Regions from separate parts of the Fictibacillus sp. WQ 8-8 genome, predicted to be linked through region 2. Evidence: predicted binding sites of a transcription regulator. Region 2 holds the regulator's gene; each other region holds the start of a gene.

Region 1 (4,943 bases), on a different contig from region 2:
GTGATGAATAATATGCCAACCGTTATGATTGATGCGTTAGCCATATCTGATACCCATACTACAGGTGTCATGAGGGAAGCCTTGATTTATGCGAACGTGATCGGTTCGGACTTGGGGCCGAAACTTACACCGATTGGTTCGTTAGCTACATTATTATGGCTTCATGTGCTGAATACTAAAGGCGTGAAAATAACATGGGGATACTACTTTAAAATTGGGGTCGTTTTAACCGTTCCAACCTTGTTTATAACGTTGACAGGTCTCTATCTATGGTTAATTATCCTTCATTAAATTGAGTTAAGGAGTGTTTGAGAATGGCTAAAAAAACAATCTATTTCTTATGTACCGGAAATTCATGCAGAAGCCAGATGGCAGAAGGCTGGGCTAAAAAGCATCTTGGTGAAGAATGGGAAGTAAAAAGCGCAGGGATTGAAGCACATGGCTTAAATCCCAATGCGGTTAAAGCGATGAATGAAGTGGAGATTGATATTTCGAATCAAACGTCTGACATCATTGATCCCGATATTTTAAATAACGCAGATCTTGTTGTCACGCTCTGCGGGGATGCGGCTGACAAGTGCCCGATGACTCCTCCGCATGTAAAACGAGATCACTGGGGATTTGATGATCCGGCGAAAGCGGAAGGAACAGAAGAAGAAAAATGGAAGGTGTTCCAGCGCGTCCGTGATGAAATCGGAGAACGTATCGCAACGTTCGCGAAAACAGGAAAATAACAAGCAAGGCTTACCCGTCGAGGTAAGCCTTTTTTTTTGCCGTTTTAATATGGCGGATGATAGAAAGTCTGAGGATAATGGCTTGGATAATACTGATCTTGGCGTTGTTCTCCACTGCAGTTTTTCGGCGGCCCGATAAACGTGGTGGACTGGACGGGTGCGACCGTTTGGATCCATTGTTTTTCATTCATGCAATATGTGTGAGCCATGATGTTGGACGGGGTGAATTTTAAAAGATCGGAACCCAGGATGACATCCGGGGTCGGTGAGTTGAATATAGCCAGCAGGTGGGTTTGGTCAGATGTAGCCACTTCATAATGCCACCAGCCTTGAGGAACGTTAGCAACCTGCCGGGGTCCGATCGGATAGTGATGGAACTGTTTCGTAAAAGGATTGAAGATGGAAACAACAGCAGAACCGGAAATGCAGTACACAAGCTCTGCGGCATTTTGGTGATAATGAGGTTCGACGACGTTATTGGTGCTCAAGAAAATGTCCAATAAGGAAACATTGTCTAACGTGTTTAACTGCTGGATTCCCAAAACATTTATATAATTCTCGCGGTCTTTGGTGAACACGTTGCTGCTGACATCGGCGGTGTATTGAGTGGATGGTGATGTGTAATCCAGGTTTTGTACCATAGTTTACCCTCTTTCTTTTGGCAGATGGTCACTACCATACCCTATGCAGATGCCCAGATGGCGTGAAAGTATTTTTTCCTGCTGCGGCCTCATTTGTCCACTTTGTGACAAATGAAGCAGAACAAGCCTTATTTTTATGAAAGTGTGATTTATATCACATATGAGAAAAGCCCCTCCGTTATAGCATGAAATAGTACTTATTACACTCCGTCAGGAAGATAGAAACACTGTTTCAGGTTATGAAAGGAGAGGTCACACATGAAGAAACATACGTCCGGCTATCTTTGGAAGGTTTCTGCTCTGGGCATCACACTGTTAGCACTTCTAACAGGATGCGACCGGCGGTATCTCGTCTTTAATCCGTCCGGCCCTGTCGCGCAAAAGGAGCTTGACTTAATTGTATTGTCAGCGGTTTTATGTGCCGCTGTGGTGATACCGGTTTTAGTTTTGCTGTTTTATATCGTATACAGGTACCGTGACAAACCGGGCAATAAAGCACCGTATACGCCAGAGTGGAATGACAGCAAAATATTGGAGATCGTGTGGTGGGGAATTCCGGTCATCATTATTTGTATTTTAGGCGTTTACACTGCCAAAACAACGTATTCTCTTGTCAAACCGCCGGTGACGGATGTAAAACCGATTACCATTCAGGTCACCTCACTCGATTGGAAGTGGCTGTTTCAGTATCCCGATCAAAAAATTGCGACTGTCAACTATGCGGAAATTCCGGCTGGCGTTCCAGTTCAATTCCAATTAACATCGGATTCGATGATGAACTCGTTCTGGGTTCCGGAGCTTGGCGGACAAGAATATACGATGCCGGGAATGGCGATGCGGCTCTGGCTGCAGGCGGAAAAACCGGGAACGTACTTTGGATCTGGTGCCAACTTTACCGGAAAAGGTTTTGCCCATATGAAATTTAAGGTGGTTGCCAAGCCGCAGGCTGAATTCAACCAATGGGCACAACAAATTAAAAAATCAGCTCCGGCGCTAACTCAGGAGAGATATGATCTGCTGACGAAAAAAGGACTGGCAGAGAAACAATCATTTTCTTCGTATCCTGAATCCTTGTTTCATGAAACGATCGACCGCAACGGCGGCAAATATATGAAGCCTGAGATGAAGCACGGGGGACATGACATGTCGATGATGGACCACGATAAATAATAGAAAAGAAGAAAGGGGGAAAAACAGATGGCAGACAAGGCGAAAGGATTTTTTGTAACCGGCGATCCGCTGATTTACGGCGCGGATGTTGCCATTGTGATCACGCTTCTTGGTATTTTGGTTTTTCTTACGTTTTTCAAAAAATGGGGCTGGCTGTGGCGCGAGTGGCTCACAACCGTTGATCATAAAAAAATCGGAATTATGTATTTGGTATCCTCCCTCCTCATGCTGTTCAGGGGAGGAGTTGACGCACTGCTCATGAGAATGCAGCTGGCGTTTCCGAATTCACACTTTTTGGATTCCCAGCATTACAATGAGATTTTTACGACGCATGGCACAATCATGATTTTGTTTATGGCGATGCCCTTTATGTTTGCACTGTTTAACATTGTGGTGCCGCTGCAGCTCGGAGCGCGCGATGTCGCATATCCGTTCTTGAACGCGCTGAGCTTTTGGCTGTTTTTCTTTGGCGCCATGCTGTTCAACTTATCCTTTGTTGTGGGAGGATCACCGGATGCCGGCTGGCTAAGCTATCCGCCGTTATCCGAACTTGCGGGAAGCCCGGGGCCGGGACAAAACTTTTATATCTGGGGAATTCAAATCTCGGGGATTGGAAGCCTGGCAACAGGAATCAACTTTCTCGTCACCATTTTAAAGATGCGTGCTCCCGGCATGAAACTCATGAAGATGCCGCTGTTCTCCTGGTCTGTACTGGCCAGCTGCATCACGATCATCTTCGCATTTCCTGTATTGACGGTAACGCTGGCGCTATTGTTTGTTGACCGCTTTTTCGGTGCCCATATCTTTACGGCAACCGGCGGCGGAAACCCGATGATGTATGTCAACCTGATCTGGATGTGGGGACATCCAGAAGTGTATATCGTAGTGCTGCCGGCGTTCGGTATCTACTCAGAGGTCGTCAGCACCTTCTCGAAAAAGAAAATTTTCGGCTATAAATCCATGGTATTTTCCATGATGATCATCAGCGTACTTTCCTACTTTACATGGGTGCATCACTTTTTCACAATGGGTGCCGGAGCCGATGTGAATACTTTCTTTGCCATAACAACGATGGCAATCGGTATTCCGACCGGTGTTAAAGTATTTAACTGGCTGTTCACGATGTTCCGCGGCCGCATCAGCATGACGCAGCCGATGCTCTGGACGCTTGCTTTTATTCCCTGCTTTGTCGTCGGGGGAGCGACAGGGGTCATGCTGGCTGTTGCGCCGGCTGACTATCAGTACCATAACAGCTATTTCCTGATTGCCCACTTTCATCAGGTCTTGATTGGCGGGGTTGTCTTCGGGTATTTGGCAGGACTCTACTACTGGTGGCCGAAAATGTTCGGCTTTAAATTGAACGACCGCCTCGGCAAATGGGCGTTCTGGACGTGGAACATCGGGTTTTATGTATGCTTCATGCCGCAATATGCGCTTGGATTCATGGGCATGACCCGCCGTGTCTATACGTACGGATGGGACATGGGCTGGGCGCCGTACAACCTTGTTTCCACGGGTGGCGCGTTCCTTATGGGAATCGGCTTCGTGTTCCAGGTATGGCAAATCCTCTACAGCATCAAAAACGGCGAGCGCGATCTTACCGGAGATCCGTGGAACGGCCGGACGCTGGAGTGGTCCATTCCATCTCCTGCTCCGCTTTATAACTTTGCCCATATTCCAGAGGTGAAGAGTGATGATGCCTGGTGGGATGTGAAAGAACATAAGCATGGAGCTGCATCTGAAAAAGAAAATAAAGAGTTTGAACCGATCCACATGCCTAAAAACTCAGGTATTCCATTTTTCATGGCAGCGTGCTGGTTTGTAGCTGGATTTGGTCTTACCTTTGAATGGGTGTGGGTAGGAATCGCCGGCTTGGCTGGTGTAGCCATCTGCTTGCTGGCCCGTTCCTTCCAGCGGAAAACGGACTACTACATTCCTGTAGATGAAATCAAGCGGACGGAAGCTTCTTTAGGGAGGGTCGTGTGATGGCACAATCGGTAACGTCTATGGATACCCGCCACGAGGCGCATCACGATACGTTTAAATTGCTGGGCTTTTGGATTTTTCTTGTAACAGACTGTATTATTTTCGCTTGTTTGTTTGCTGTATATGCCGTATTGAGGACTCACACAGATGGAGATCTTACAGGGCATGAGCTGTTTGAGGTTAAGGGCTTTACTGCTGAAACCTTCATCCTTTTGGCAAGCAGCTTTACGAGTGGGCTTGCTTCACTCGCGATGCATAAGGGAAACAAAAAACAGCTGATGGGATGGCTGGCGGTCACCGTATTGCTCGGTATGTCCTTTGTGGGACTTGAAATTACGGAGTTTGCCAAAATGGCAGCTGAGGGAGCAACGATATCCACTAACGCATTTCTTTCTTCCTTTTTTACACTGGT
Region 2 (4,943 bases):
TTGGCGCCGTAAGCGATGTTTCCTTCCAATAAAGGCAGCTGTTTTAAGATGGCCTTTAAAAGAGTGGACTTTCCGATGCCGTTCGGCCCGACTAGCGCGACGCTGTCCTGGCGGGAAACATGATAGTCAATGTTAGTGATGAGCGGCACACCGTCCTCATAACCGGTAGCGACCTGTTCAAGCTTTAATACGTCATTGCCGCTTTGGCGTTCTATATCGAACAAGAAGGAAGCGGACTTTTCATCACCAAGCGGCTTGTCCATGACTTCCATTTTCTCAAGCTGCTTTCTGCGGCTCTGTGCACGTTTAGTGGTAGAGGCCCGGACGAGGTTTTTTTGAACAAAATCCTGAAGCTTGGCGATCTCATCCTGCTGCTTCTCATAGGCTTTCATATCCAGTGCAAGGCGTTCTGCTTTTTGTTCCAGATACTGCGTGTAGTTGCCTTTAAACTTGGAAGAGCGATGGCGGGAGATCTCATAGACCGTCGTCACGATTTTATCCAGGAAGTAGCGGTCATGCGAGACGAGCAGGATCGCGCCGGGATAGGACTGCAAATATTGCTCAAGCCATGAGAGTGTTTCAATGTCCAGGTGGTTGGTCGGCTCGTCCAGTATTAAAAGGTCTGGCTTTGTAAGGAGCAGTTTAGCCAGCGCAAGGCGTGTTTTCTGCCCTCCGCTTAATGTCTGCACGGGAGTTGACGGGTCAAACCCGCTGAATTGAAAGCCGTGAAGTACCGTGCGGATGTCCGATTCGTATTGATAGCCGCCCGCTTCCCTGAACTGAATCTGCAGTTCATCATACTCTTTTAGCAGTTTATTGTAGGCTGCTTCATCTGCGGTCAGCGCAGGTTCGCCCATTCGGCTCTCCATGCTGCGCAGCTGCTTTTCCATCTTCCGAAGCGGCTCGAACACGCTGATCATCTCATCCCAGATGGACAGTTCGGACTCAAGGCCAGTGTCCTGGGCTAGATAACCGGCTCGGACGCCTTTTGGCATGATCAGCTGTCCTGAATCGTAGGACATGTCACCGGTAATGATTTTTAAAAGCGTGGATTTGCCTGCTCCATTTCTTCCGACAAGCGCGATTCTGTCGCGGGTTTGGACTTCCAGCTTAATATTCGATAAAATAGGGTCAGCCCCAAATGATTTTGTTAAGTCATTCACTTGCAAAATAATCAATGTATAGTCACCTCAAATTCCTATCGACGAATAACAAGGTTCACAGACTGAATGCGATATGAGATGCTGCTCGATTAGCCTGTATTGCTGAATTCTGTCTACTCTTAGTGTAGCTTACATAAGCGAAGCGGAGCAACTAATCAATGTTCAACATTTCGTTAGAATTAAAGTGCAAATCATCCGCCATAGATTTCAAAGATAGTGTATATTCTAGGAAGAAGGAGAAGGTTATGGAATCTTTTACGCATTTTAACGAACAAGGAAGAGCAAAAATGGTAGACATCTCCGAAAAGGATGCGACGGTCCGTACAGCTGCAGCCAGAAGCTCAATCGCTGTTAACAAGGAAATCTACACAAAAATATCAGAAGGCTCGTTTCGTAAAGGCGATGTCCTTGCCGTTGCGCAGGTCGCAGGCATTATGGCAGCGAAAAAAACATCCGACTGGATTCCAATGTGCCATCCTCTGTCCCTGACGGGTGTAGATATTACGTTTCAATGGGAAGAAGAAAATAAAGAACAGTACAGGCTGCATATTGAAGCAGCCGTGAAAACAAAAGGCAATACCGGTGTTGAAATGGAAGCTTTGACTGCAGCGAGTGCCGCAGCGTTAACCGTTTATGACATGTGCAAGGCCGTGGATAAGGGAATGATCATTGGACCAACCTTTTTGCAGAGCAAAACCGGCGGAAAAAACGGGGATTTTCAACGTACCACTTAAAAAATATGGTAAACTGTAGATAAGCTTTCTGATAGTGGAGGGCTCTAATATGAATCAGGAACAGATAAAAATACCGCAGGCAACTGCCAAGAGGCTTCCGCTTTATTACCGTTTTCTGAAAAACCTTTCCATTTCAGGAAAGCAGCGGGTATCTTCTGCAGAGCTTAGCGAAGCAGTAAAAGTAGACTCAGCAACGATCAGAAGGGATTTTTCCTACTTCGGTGCTCTCGGGAAAAAGGGTTACGGCTACAACGTAAACTATTTATTATCTTTTTTCCGGAAAACGCTTAACCAGGATGAAGTAACAAAGGTTGCTTTGATTGGCGTTGGAAATTTAGGGACCGCTTTCCTGCACTATAACTTTATAAAAAACAATAATACAGTCATCCAGGTCGCTTTTGACGTGGATCCGGCCAAGGTAGGAAAAGAAGTAGCTGGAGTTCCGATCCATTCTATTGACAACATAGTAGCGGAGCTTCAGGAAAGTGATGTAGAAGTCGCCATCCTGACCGTTCCAGTGGGCTCTGCCCAGTTTATTGCCGACCAGCTCGTTCGGGCTGGGATCAAAGGCATCTTGAACTTTACACCTGCGCGCCTGACACTGCCGGCCGAGATCAGGGTGCATCATATTGATTTAGCAGTGGAATTGCAGTCTTTGATTTATTTTATGAAACATTACCCATCAGTTGATTTTTAGATTTTCCATTTTGCAGTAAAGGAGGTGTCTGGAATGATTGGAGCAGGTAGTGCAGTGTTTATCGCCGCGGCCGCATTAGTCGTATTTGGACCGAAAAAGCTTCCGGAACTTGGACGGGCAGCAGGAAAAACGTTAAGAGAATTTAAAAATGCGACACAGGGACTCATGGATGATCATGATAACGACAAGAAAGAAAAAGAGTCTCTCCAAAACGAACAGAAGTAGCAGTTAGGATGAACAAAATGACAGATAAAAACATGCCGGTCTACGACCATTTGGGTGAATTAAGAAACCGTATCGTCATTACGGCCGTTTTCTTTTTTCTCTTTATGGTTGTGGGTCTCTTTTTTGCCAAGCCCGTCATTGTTTATTTGCAAAGTGACAATGTAGCAAAAGACATCCAGATGAACGCGTTTAATCTTACCGATCCTCTGAAGGTATATATAGATTTTGCTTTTATTATTGCGCTTTTGCTTTCCCTGCCGGTGGCGCTCTATCAAATATGGGCTTTTATCAGCCCCGGTCTTTTTGAAAATGAAAGAAAAGTAACACTCTCTTACATTCCGATTTCCTTTCTGCTGTTTGCAGCCGGACTGAGCTTCGGCTACTTCATTCTGTTTCCGCTCGTCGTTCATTTCATGTCGAACATTGCGAATTCGCTGAATGTCGAAGGGGAATATGGGATTAACGAGTATTTTTCATTTTTGTTCAGTTTAATACTGCCGTTTGGTTTGTTGTTTCAGTTTCCGGTCCTTGTCATGTTCTTAACAAGGCTTGGGCTTGTTACTCCTCATTTTTTACGAAAGATCAGGAGATTCGCTTATTTTGGAATTATCGTTGTGGCAGGTCTGATCAGTCCTCCAGAGCTGATTTCACACTTGACCATCACCGTTCCGCTCATCATTCTGTATGAGATCAGTATTTTAATTTCGGCCAATGCCTATAAAAAGCGGCTGAAAGCAGAAGAAGAGGCTATGCTTGATCTTGAATTGGAAAAGACACATCTCGATTAATGAGGTGTGTTTTTTTATAGATGGAGGTAATAAATCATGCACTATGATGTTATTGTCATTGGAGCCGGTTCTATGGGAATGGCGGCAGGATCTTTTTTATCGAAGAGCGGAAAAAGAACCTTATTGTTAGATTCATATGATCCACCGCACAACAAAGGCAGCCACCACGGGGATACAAGAATGATAAGGTATGCGTACGCAGAGGGAGAAGAGTATGTTCCGTTCGTTCTGAAAGCACGGGAGTTGTGGAGAGACCTGGAGAAAGAGACAGGCAAAGAGCTGTTTCTTCAAACAGGCGTCTTGAATGCCGGGGATCATCAATCCGAATTCGTTCAGAATATTATCTCCAGTTCAAAGACTTATTCTCTGCCTCTTGAAGTGTTGTCTTCGCATGAAGTGAACGAGCGGTGGCTGGGAATGACATTGCCTGAAAACTATATAGGATGCTATGAGCCAACGTCCGGAGTGCTAAAATGCGAGGAATGTATCGAAGCTTATCGAGAGCTTGCAGAAAAGTATGGAGCAGAGGTTCTAACCAATCAGAAGGTTAAAGAACTGTATATCCACGGCAAGAAAGTAACTGTTAGGACGGAGGAACAGACATTTTCTTCAGATGCCCTGGTAGTTTCGGCAGGAGCGTGGTCTGGGCCACTCCTTGCCAAGCTAAAGCTGAATCTTCCTCTTAAACCGGTGAGAAAAACATTTGCCTGGTTCGATGCCCATGAAGAACTTTATAACTCTCAATCCTTTCCAGCCTTTGCTGTAGATACACCTCAAGGTCTTTATTATGGCTTTCCAAGCATCAACGGTTCGGGGCTAAAGACGGGGCGGCATGATGGAGGCGATCGAATCAATCCGGATGAGCCATTAGCTCTTTTTGGTGAACAAGAGGAAGATGAATCCGATCTTGCTGGTTTTTTGAACCGCTATATGCCAAAAGGCGGGTCGTTGAAATTCGGTAAAACCTGTATTTACACTATGACGCCAGATGAAAAATTCATCATCGATTTACATCCGAACCATTCTAACGTGGCCATTGCCTCAGGCTTTTCAGGACATGGTTTTAAATTCAGCTCTGCAGTAGGCCAGGTTTTAAGCGAATTAATCATAGCGGGAAAGAGTGAACAAGATATTTCTTCATTCTCCATCCGCCGATTTGAAAAAGAGTAAATAAAAAAGGGGCTGTCCTGAAAGTCGAAAATTGACCTTCAGCAGCTCCTTTTTGGCTTGAAAATCTTCAATGAAAAGTTGATTGAAGTGGAAGGTGCGAGACTCCTGCGGGACTAGCGTGACAGGTGAGACTCCCGCAGGCGCTAGCGCCAAGAGGCTCACCGCA
Region 3 (4,943 bases), on a different contig from region 2:
CTTTTTTAAAAGGTACATGCTTACTATAGGGGTAATAGACTTGAGTCCTCTTTCAGCATCAGTATGCGAAGTTCAACAAGAAAGAGCATTAATAATATTGCTCTAACCAAGTAATTTAAGAAAAGGAAGGAGACTTGCTTATGGGTGGTTTTGAAGCTTTACAGGTGAATCCTCTGCTCCGGAAAACGTTAGCTGACTATGGGATTGCCCAGCCGACAATGATTCAGGAGCAGGCGATCCCGCTGCTGTTAGAAGGAAAAGATGTGATTGCAAAATCCCAGACAGGAACCGGGAAAACGATGGCTTTTGCCGTACCGATGCTGCAGCGGATTGACCAGGAGAATGAAGCTATCCAAGCACTGATCGTGACGCCGACAAGAGAACTTGCTATCCAGGTGGCGGAAGAAGTAAAAAAGCTGAGCAGTTCAATGGGAATTGATGTCCTGCCCGTTTATGGGGGACAAGATGTTATTCAGCAAATGCATAAACTCGGCGGTAAGGTGCAGGTTGTCATCGCCACACCAGGACGTTTGCTGGACCATGTAAGACGAGGAACCATTGATCTGTCACACGTCTCCATGCTGGTTTTAGATGAGGCGGATCAGATGCTTCATATCGGATTTTTGCAGGATGTTGAAGAAATTATTGATCAGACACCAGAAGAGAACCGGCAGATGATGCTTTTTTCCGCAACGATGCCTTCTGAAATTGTAAAGCTTGCAGGAACGTATATGAAAGATCCAGCAAAGATTACGGTGAAGAAGACACAAATCACCTTAAAAGAAATCAGACAACGGGTTATTGAGACGACAGACCGCTCAAAGCAGGATGACTTGAAGCTGCTTCTGGAGCTGCACCGTCCGTATCTTGCTATTATTTTTTGCCGGACGAAGCGGCGGGTAAGCAAACTGAATGAAGCTTTGAAGGAAGCGGGATATCAGGCAGACGAACTGCATGGCGATCTCACCCAGGCTAAACGGGAAGCGGTAATGCATGCCTTCCGGCAGGGAGAAATCCGCTACCTGATCGCTACAGATGTTGCGGCAAGGGGCCTGGATGTTGAAGGTGTGACCCATGTCATCAATTACGATATTCCTCAAGATACAGAAAGTTATATCCACCGTATCGGACGAACGGGACGAGCCGGCAGCAAGGGGCTTGCCGTGACGATGGTTGCGGCAAAAGACCGCAATTTTTTAGAGTTGATTGAAAAAGGAATTAAGCAGAAGATACAAAAACAGCGGCTGGAAAAACCGGAAAAAAAGAAGGAGGGAAGCCGCTCTGAAACGAATGACAAGATGCAGAGCCGCCGTGCGGGAGCAAGACCGCAGTATCAGAAAAGCAGCAGAAAGCCACGGAGGCGCTGACAACCGTACAGGAGAAGGATCGCATGAAAATTTTACTGGCTGAAGACGATCGCCGTCTCGCACGGTTAATCATGAGGATGCTGGAAAACGAAGGGTACAGGTTGGTTTTATGCGAAGATGGGAAAGATGGTCTATCATCCGGAATCCATAAAAAAACACGTCGAATCATGAAGAAAAAACGTTCCATGTGGAACATTGTCATGAATTTAAATTGTATACTTGGTTTAATCTATCCTTTTAAAGGAAATAAAGAATTTAGAACGGTAAAAAAGTCGCCGAACAGGCGGCTTTTTCATTTCGTACAGGGATAAATCGTGAAATGGAAGAGCAAGAAGTAAATTCCAAAAATATGAACATTCTTTGATGAATATGTGATAAACTAGTGAAATTTACATGAAGAACTTATGACAGTTCATAAAAGATGGTCTATTTTTGGGGGAAATTTGTTATTATGTGAACGAAAGCACAAACTTAGTAAGTTTACAGTGAGAAATCTCACATATATGTTTACAGGAAGGAAGGTGGGCCTAGTGTTTAAGCGGTTAAGACCGTTTTTTGCGTTAGGACTTATGCTGTCCGTATTTTTCTTAGGCGGTTGCAGCAATTATATAGTTCTAGATCCGAAAGGACCTGTTGCGGCTCAGCAGAAGGATCTTATTCTTTATTCTATAGGATTCATGGCACTTATTCTACTTGTAGTGTATATCCTGCTCACGGTGATTGTTGTTAAATACCGTGAAAACAGAAAAGATATGTCCAACTGGGAACCTGAACAAGAGGGAAGCAAGAAATTAGAAATACTCTGGACGGTTATCCCGATTCTTATTACAATCGCTTTGTCTATTCCGACGATTAAGACCATTTATGATCTTGAGAAACCGCCACAGGCTTCTGCACACCAAGAACCGATCGTCATTACGGCGACGGCAGTTGACTGGAAATGGATTTTCTCTTATCCGGAGCAAGGCATTGAAACCGTCAACTACATTAATATCCCGGAAGACCGGACGGTGGAATTCAAGCTGACTTCAGCAGATTCCATGTCGTCATTCTGGGTTCCTGCACTTGGGGGTCAAAAGTACGCGATGCCAGGTATGGAAACAACGCTTTATCTGCAGGCGGATCATAAAGGCAAATTTGCAGGTCGAAATGCAAACTATAATGGTGAAGGATTCACCCACCAGATTTTTGATGTGAATTCTGTTTCACAGACTGATTTTGACAAATGGGCAAAAGATACGAAGAGCAAGGCGCCTGAGTTGTCTAAAAAGCAGTATGATCAGTTAATGCTTCAAGGCGAAGCCAAGAAGATGACATTCTCATCCACACATTTAAAATGGGTAGATCACGCTAAAGATAGAGACTATGCAGTGAAGACCCGTGAACGCTTAGGAGTAGTTCCGCAAAACCCGCACGGTTCAAAAGCGAAAGATGCGAACAAGCCGGAACAAGACTCTCATGGGGAATCTCATTCTCATTAATAGAGGAGGCACTAAATTATGAAATGGGATGAATTTTTTGTTACCGGTGACCCGCTGATTTACGGTGCGGACGTTTCCATCGGTTTAACAGTAATCGGACTTCTATTTTATCTGACATATTTTAAAAAATGGCAGTGGCTTTGGAAAGAATGGCTCACTACCGTTGACCATAAAAAGTTAGGAATCATGTACATCGCTTCTGCGGTTCTTATGCTATTCCGCGGTGGTGTCGATGCATTGCTAATGCGTACACAGCTTGCTGTACCGGATGCGAAATTCCTTGATGCCCAGCACTATAACGAAATCTTTACAACACACGGTACGATCATGATCATCTTCATGGCGATGCCGTTCTTGATTGGTTTGATCAACGTAGTTATCCCGCTTCAAATTGGAGCACGTGACGTTGCATTCCCTTATTTGAATGCCGTAAGTTTCTGGACGTTCTTTATCGGAGCAATGCTCTTTAACATCTCGTTCGTTATCGGTGGATCACCATCTGCTGGTTGGACAGCCTACATGCCGCTTGCCGGTAATGAGTTAAGTCCTGGACCAGGACAGAACTACTACTTGCTCGGTCTTCAGATCTCCGGGATTGGTACCCTGTTAACGGGTATTAACTTCCTGGTAACGATTTTAAAAATGCGAGCGCCAGGCATGACATTGTTCAGAATGCCAATGTTCACTTGGTCTGCACTCATTACTATGGTCATCATCGTGTTCGCGTTCCCTATTCTTACAGTAGCGCTTGCACTTATGACATTTGACCGTTTATTCGGAGCTCATTTCTTCACGCTTCAAGGAGCGGGGATGGATATGCTATGGGCGAACTTGTTCTGGCTTTGGGGCCACCCGGAAGTATACATCGTTATCCTTCCTGCATTCGGTTTGTTCTCAGAGATTATCAGTACATTTGCCCGCAAGGTGCTTTTCGGTTACAAAGCGATGGTATGGGCGATGGTCCTTATCGCAGCATACAGCTTCCTGGTTTGGGTCCATCACTTCTTCACAATGGGCTCAGGAGCAGCAGTTAACACTGCATTCTCGATCAGTACCATGCTGATTGGTATTCCGACCGGTATTAAGATCTTTAACTGGTTGTTTACGATGTACAAAGGTAGGATCTCATTTACGACACCAATGCTTTGGGCACTAGGATTTATCGTAAACTTTGTTGTCGGTGGAGTAACGGGTGTCATGCTTGCGATGGCTGCAGCTGACTACCAGTACCATAACACGTACTTCCTTGTATCTCACTTCCACTATGTATTGATCGCCGGAACAGTCTTTGGGTGTTTCGCAGGACTTGTATTCTGGTATCCGAAAATGTTCGGCTACAAGCTGAATGAACGTATTGGTAAATGGGTATTCTGGTTGTTCATGATCGGATTTAACGTATGTTTCTTCCCGCAGTATTTCCTGGGCCTTGATGGAATGCCTCGCCGTGTTTACACGTACAGCGCAGCATCAGGCTGGGGAGATCTTAATATGGTCTCTACTGTAGGAGCGTTCGTGATGGGTATCGGATTCCTGGCCCTTGTTTATAACATCTACTACAGCTTCCGTTACTCAGAGCGTGAAAACACTGGTGACTCTTGGGGTCTTGGACGTACACTTGAGTGGGCAACAACGTCAGCTGTACCGCCGCACTATAACTTTGCGGTTACTCCAACTGTAAAAGGTTTGGATCCGGTTGAGACTATGCGACATGAAAACCATGATGTAACACCAAAACTCGCTGATATTAAACCGATTCATATGCCTGATAACTCAGGAGTACCATTTGCTATGGCGTCCTGCTTCTTCGTTGCAGGTTTCGGATTAGTGTTCGAATGGTACTGGATGGGGATTGTCGGATTGATCGGCGTATTCATTACCCTAATCATCCGCTCATTTGATAAAAATGAAGGTTACTATGTAAGTGTTGAAGAAATAAAAGAAACTGAACGGATTACCGTTTAAAGGAGGCGTGAACAATGGCACATGCAGAAGTACACGATCATAACACGCCTTTAGAATATCAATCAGAAACCGGGCGCTTGAATATTCTCGGTTTCTGGATATTCCTTGGGGCGGAAATTGCGTTGTTCTCTAC

What was found. The regulator Rex, encoded in region 2, represses fermentation and respiration genes when NADH is low (regulators of the CRP and FNR family bind a similar motif). The targets are predictions, from matches to a motif close to TTGTGAAATATTTCACAA.
Region 1: M1K46_RS01530 (ubiquinol oxidase subunit II) is a predicted target of Rex. The motif match lies at 1,518-1,535, and genes of this name have one in related genera.
Region 3: qoxA (cytochrome aa3 quinol oxidase subunit II) is a predicted target of Rex. The motif match lies at 1,819-1,836, and genes of this name have one in related genera.

What each region holds. Positions count from the first base shown of each region.
Region 1 is NZ_JAMXKG010000001.1:288,860-293,802, reverse strand. It holds gene M1K46_RS01545 (arsenic transporter) at 1-291, shown strand, start outside; gene arsC (arsenate reductase (thioredoxin)) at 315-734, shown strand; gene M1K46_RS01535 (cupin domain-containing protein) at 779-1,375, opposite strand; gene M1K46_RS01530 (ubiquinol oxidase subunit II) at 1,634-2,545, shown strand; gene qoxB (cytochrome aa3 quinol oxidase subunit I) at 2,573-4,531, shown strand; gene cyoC (cytochrome o ubiquinol oxidase subunit III) at 4,531-4,943, shown strand, end outside.
Region 2 is NZ_JAMXKG010000016.1:9,525-14,467, forward strand. It holds gene M1K46_RS21780 (ABC-F family ATP-binding cassette domain-containing protein) at 1-1,178, opposite strand, end outside; gene moaC (cyclic pyranopterin monophosphate synthase MoaC) at 1,409-1,897, shown strand; gene M1K46_RS21790 (redox-sensing transcriptional repressor Rex) at 1,947-2,594, shown strand; gene M1K46_RS21795 (twin-arginine translocase TatA/TatE family subunit) at 2,628-2,819, shown strand; gene tatC (twin-arginine translocase subunit TatC) at 2,837-3,607, shown strand; gene solA (N-methyl-L-tryptophan oxidase) at 3,644-4,777, shown strand; gene M1K46_RS21810 (hypothetical protein) at 4,896-4,943, shown strand, end outside.
Region 3 is NZ_JAMXKG010000002.1:246,935-251,877, reverse strand. It holds gene M1K46_RS04960 (DEAD/DEAH box helicase) at 141-1,367, shown strand; gene M1K46_RS04955 (hypothetical protein) at 1,391-1,678, shown strand; gene qoxA (cytochrome aa3 quinol oxidase subunit II) at 1,898-2,848, shown strand; gene qoxB (cytochrome aa3 quinol oxidase subunit I) at 2,867-4,810, shown strand; gene qoxC (cytochrome aa3 quinol oxidase subunit III) at 4,825-4,943, shown strand, end outside.